Regions from separate parts of the Fictibacillus sp. WQ 8-8 genome, predicted to be linked through region 1. Evidence: a T-box and tRNA genes for the amino acid it is inferred to sense, from the RefSeq annotation. Region 1 holds a T-box; the other holds one or more tRNA genes.
The links. A T-box is a leader RNA that pairs with one kind of tRNA and senses whether it is charged. The one in region 1 lies ahead of thrS (threonine--tRNA ligase), so its partner is inferred to be a tRNA-Thr.

Region 1 (2,801 bases):
TCTCTCACATCAGCTTCTACTCTTATTCCTGCAGATTTCAATCTCTGAACCACATCCTCTGCATAGGGCTGGTGATGCAATAATGACACAGGTAGAACCTTAACCTGGATCGGTGCCAGCCATAATGGAAACGCACCTGCATAATGTTCTATCAGAATTCCTAAAAAACGGTCAATTGAACCGAGAATCGCGCGATGAATAACGACCGGACGCTGTTTTTCATTCTTTTCATCAATATAATGCAGATCAAACTTTTCAGGCATCTGGAAATCCAGCTGCACTGTCGCGCACTGATGGCTTCTGTTTATGGCATCCCGGATATGAAAATCAATCTTCGGACCGTAGAATGCACCATCACCTTCATTGATCCTGTAATTCAATCCGGCTTTCTTCAGAACATTTTCAAGGGCATTCTCTGCCTTTTCCCAAAGCCTCTCATCCCCCATCGAATCCTCTGGACGAGTAGAGAGTTCAACCTCGAATTGAAATCCAAAAGTTCGGTACACCTCACCCACGACATCAAGCACTGACTCTAATTCGCTTTCAATTTGATCCGGTGCAACGAAGATATGGGCATCATCCTGGCAAAATGTTCTTACACGCAGCAGCCCGTTCAGCGCTCCGCTGAATTCATGCCGGTGCACCTGGCCGAATTCTGCGAGTCTTAAGGGAAGATCCCGGTACGACCTGCGTTTGTTTTTATAGATGAGCATATGCCCTGGACAGTTCATCGGCTTTAATGCAAAACCAGCCTGATCCACTTGTGAGAAATACATATTTTCCTTGTAATGATCCCAATGGCCCGATTGCTCCCACAGCCGCTGATTCAGCATAAGCGGTGTCCTTACTTCTTCAAAGGAGTGACTCATCTGAAATTCCCTCAAAAATCGTTCCAGTTCATTTCTTAACAACTGGCCCTTTGGCAGGAAAAATGGCATTCCAGGAGCCTCTTCAGAAAACATAAACAGATCAAGCTCTTTTCCGAGTTTGCGGTGATCTCGCTTTGCTGCTTCTTCAAGAAAGAGAAGATGCTCTTCGAGTTCCTTTTTTGAGGAAAAAGCAACTCCATAGATCCGCTGCAGCATTTGATTCTCCGAATCGCCCCGCCAGTAGGCTCCAGATACAGAAGTTAACTTAAATGCTTTAATAAGGCCAGTTGAAGGAAGATGCGGTCCTCGGCAAAGGTCCATAAACTCTCCCTGTTTATAAAATGTAATCTCTTCATCATCAGGGATATTGTTGAGCAATTCCAGCTTTAAAAGATCCCCTTTTCCACGCCAGTATTCCTCTGCCTCTCCCCTTGAAACCTCAATCCGTTCAATCTTTTTATTCTCTTTGATTATCTTGTTCATCTCTGCTTCAATGGCAGGTAGATCTTCAAGTCTGATCGAAACCGGCACATCCATGTCATAGTAAAACCCATTCTCAATGACCGGCCCCACTCCAAGTTTTACATTGTCATATAGCCGCTGAACAGCCTGAGCTAGGACATGTGCAGCGCTATGCCTCATGATGTTGATTCCCTCATAGGAATCAAGTGTTAAAATCTCTACGGCCGCGGCCCTCTCTATAGTGAAGCTCAGGTCGTAAAGGACATTGTCTATCCTTCCTGCTGCAGCCTTCTTTTTAAGACCAGGACTGATTGAAGCCGCAATTTCATCCATTGATACACCATACGGGTATTTTTTTTCGGAACCATCGGGAAATTGAATGCTGATCTGATTTTCTTTCATCTTATAACCCTCCAATTTAGTTTTTGAATAACAAAAAGCACACCCATCCCTAATCTAGGGACGAGCGTGCTTATGCCCGTGGTTCCACCCTGGTTCCCGCCATAATTGCAATTGACGGCTCCATTCGCTGTAACGCAGCTCATGCGGAATGGGCTAATGGAATCCAGTTTCACCCATTCAGCTCCCAGGCGGTAAATCACTCTCCTGTGTTAGGAAGTTCTCAGCTTTCCTTCCCTCTCTGTATAACCGGTTTGAGTCATTCTTGTCCTGTTCACAGCTATTTTCTATTTCGGGAAAGGAAAAAGAAAAAACGCACCCATCCCCGGCAATAGGGACGAGTGCGTTTTACCCGTGGTTCCACCCAGATTCCCATCAAGAGGTTTTACAACGAATAGTGCTTTAACGCAGCGGCTGCGGTATAGGCTAGTCTTATTTCACCGATACAGCTCATGGATGGTAAGCGATTCTCCTGCGTTGGGAAGTTCTCAGCACCCTTCCTCTCTGTGCAACCGGCCAGAATCACTCATGTTCCTTTCAAAGCTTTTCATAACGTTCAGTTTTATTAAGATAGAATATACAGTATTATCCACATTGATACAATCTTTTTTTTGAAAAATTATAATTTCTTTCGATGAATGATGGCTGGGCCGCCAGCCTCTCCTACGATCAAAAGGTCAGCCATATTTAAGAACAGCCCATGTTCCACTACGCCTGTGATCCCATCGAGCCAAGAAGCGGTTTTTTCAGGATGTTTGATACTTTCCATTTTTAAATCAATCACATAATGTCCGCTGTCTGTTATAAAATAGGCATCTTCCTTTTTTCGAAAAGACGGTTGGAGCCCTTCTTTTTCAAACAGACGGAAAACCTGATGAGATCCGAATGGCAGCACCTCTACTGGCAGGGGAAATGTACCGAGTGACTCAACCCGTTTAGCGGAATCAACGATCCATATGATTTTGGAAGAGATGCTCGCTACTACTTTTTCATACAGCAGGGCGCCACCTCCTCCTTTTATCCCATTCAATTCAGCATCTACTTCATCTGCTCCATCAATGGTAAGGTCGA
Region 2 (2,131 bases), on a different contig from region 1:
GAGTAAGACCCCTTAGAGATGATGAGGTTGATAGGTCTGGTGTGGAAGCGTGGTGACACGTGGAGCTGACAGATACTAATCGGTCGAGGGCTTATCCTTATTAACAAAAGCGGTATGAACCGTTTATATCCGACAAGCGTTGGAGATCCTGACGAGAACACGTTTTTGGTGTTCGTAGGAGGGATTGAAACGACCTCGAGGATATGGTTCATGGAGCTGGACGTTAGCATCAGTGAAAGTTTGGATGGAAAGTTATCTAGTTTTGAGGGAATATACCTCAAAATATGTCTGGTGGCGATAGCGAAGAGGTCACACCCGTTCCCATACCGAACACGGAAGTTAAGCTCTTCAGCGCCGATGGTAGTTGGGGGCTTCCCCCTGTAAGAGTAGGACGTTGCCAGGCTTATATTATTCCACAGTAGCTCAGTGGTAGAGCTATCGGCTGTTAACCGATCGGTCGTAGGTTCGAGTCCTACCTGTGGAGCCATATTTTGGAGAGCTGTCCGAGTGGCCGAAGGAGCACGATTGGAAATCGTGTATACGGTTACCGCCGTATCAAGGGTTCAAATCCCTTGCTCTCCGCCATAACTTTTCAACATATGGCCCGTTGGTCAAGCGGTTAAGACACCGCCCTTTCACGGCGGTAACACGGGTTCGAATCCCGTACGGGTCACCATTTTTTATACATATAACTTTTTCGGAGGATTAGCTCAGCTGGGAGAGCACCTGCCTTACAAGCAGGGGGTCGGCGGTTCGAACCCGTCATCCTCCACCATTAATACTTAACTTTTTCTACATTCAAGAATTTGCTTGTAGAGGAAGAGACAGTCATTAACTCGGACATATCGTCCGTAAGCTTAATATTATCGCGGGGTGGAGCAGTCTGGTAGCTCGTTGGGCTCATAACCCAAAGGTCGCAGGTTCAAATCCTGTCCCCGCAACCAAAATGGACTCGTGGTGTAGTGGTTAACATGCCTGCCTGTCACGCAGGAGATCGCCGGTTCGACCCCGGTCGGGTCCGCCATTTTGGCTCGATAGCTCAGTCGGTAGAGCAGAGGACTGAAAATCCTCGTGTCGGCGGTTCGATTCCGTCTCGAGCCACCATTTTTTTTGCCGGTTTAGCTCAATTGGTAGAGCAACTGACTTGTAATCAGTAGGTTGGGGGTTCAAGTCCTCTAGCCGGCACCACTTTTCTTTTCAAGAACTGTAAGAAATTTCTTCTTGAAGAATAGATGAATTTGTATTAAAATAGGATTTGTCTCTCATGGAGGGGTAGCGAAGTGGCTAAACGCGGCGGACTGTAAATCCGCTCCTTTGGGTTCGGCGGTTCGAATCCGTCCCCCTCCACCATCTAAATTTTAGTTGCACATTAACAATTTAGGGGCATAGTTTAAAGGTAGAACGAAGGTCTCCAAAACCTTTGGTGTGGGTTCAATTCCTACTGCCCCTGCCATGTGGCGATTGTGGCGAAGTGGTTAACGCACCGGATTGTGATTCCGGCATTCGTGGGTTCAATTCCCATCAGTCGCCCCATATGATGGGCTATAGCCAAGTGGTAAGGCAACGGACTTTGACTCCGTCACTCGTAGGTTCGAATCCTGCTAGCCCAGCCATCAATGCGGAAGTAGTTCAGTGGTAGAATACAACCTTGCCAAGGTTGGGGTCGCGGGTTCGAATCCCGTCTTCCGCTCCATATTATCTTGTTTGTTTCTGGCGGCATAGCCAAGTGGTAAGGCCAGGGTCTGCAAAACCCTTATCCACCGGTTCGAATCCGGTTGCCGCCTCCACTACATAATTCCCCAGCGCCGGGGTGGTGGAATTGGCAGACACACAGGACTTAAAATCCTGCGGTAGGTGACTATCGTGCCGGTTCGAGTCCGGCCCTCGGCACCATAATATTTTATAACTTAACTGCCTAATGATTAATTGCATGCCGGTGTGGCGGAATTGGCAGACGCGCACGACTCAAAATCGTGTTCCCTTGGGAGTGTCGGTTCGACCCCGACCACCGGTACCATTACATAACTAATCAGCATGTATATAAAAGACTTCTTACACTTGTAAGAGGTCTTTTTTTGCGTTCATCAATACGACTAAAATAAGTAAGAATCGTGTTCCTAAAATCGTGTTC

Region 2: it encodes a tRNA-Thr, which carries the amino acid that the T-box ahead of thrS (threonine--tRNA ligase) is inferred to sense. The anticodon was not compared.

The regions. Positions count from the first base shown of each region.
Region 1 covers NZ_JAMXKG010000003.1:206,761-209,561, reverse strand. Annotated here, with positions in the region: gene thrS (threonine--tRNA ligase) at 1-1,733, opposite strand, end outside; T-box leader at 1,787-2,017, opposite strand; gene rpiA (ribose-5-phosphate isomerase RpiA) at 2,350-2,801, opposite strand, start outside.
Region 2 covers NZ_JAMXKG010000006.1:340,990-343,120, reverse strand. Annotated here, with positions in the region: partial or broken rRNA gene M1K46_RS16060 (23S ribosomal RNA) at 1-99, shown strand, start outside; rRNA gene rrf (5S ribosomal RNA) at 288-403, shown strand; tRNA gene M1K46_RS16050 (tRNA-Asn) at 413-487, shown strand; tRNA gene M1K46_RS16045 (tRNA-Ser) at 494-585, shown strand; tRNA gene M1K46_RS16040 (tRNA-Glu) at 602-676, shown strand; tRNA gene M1K46_RS16035 (tRNA-Val) at 700-775, shown strand; tRNA gene M1K46_RS16030 (tRNA-Met) at 868-944, shown strand; tRNA gene M1K46_RS16025 (tRNA-Asp) at 949-1,024, shown strand; tRNA gene M1K46_RS16020 (tRNA-Phe) at 1,029-1,104, shown strand; tRNA gene M1K46_RS16015 (tRNA-Thr) at 1,113-1,188, shown strand; tRNA gene M1K46_RS16010 (tRNA-Tyr) at 1,267-1,350, shown strand; tRNA gene M1K46_RS16005 (tRNA-Trp) at 1,380-1,453, shown strand; tRNA gene M1K46_RS16000 (tRNA-His) at 1,458-1,533, shown strand; tRNA gene M1K46_RS15995 (tRNA-Gln) at 1,539-1,613, shown strand; tRNA gene M1K46_RS15990 (tRNA-Gly) at 1,619-1,693, shown strand; tRNA gene M1K46_RS15985 (tRNA-Cys) at 1,713-1,787, shown strand; tRNA gene M1K46_RS15980 (tRNA-Leu) at 1,805-1,893, shown strand; tRNA gene M1K46_RS15975 (tRNA-Leu) at 1,933-2,017, shown strand.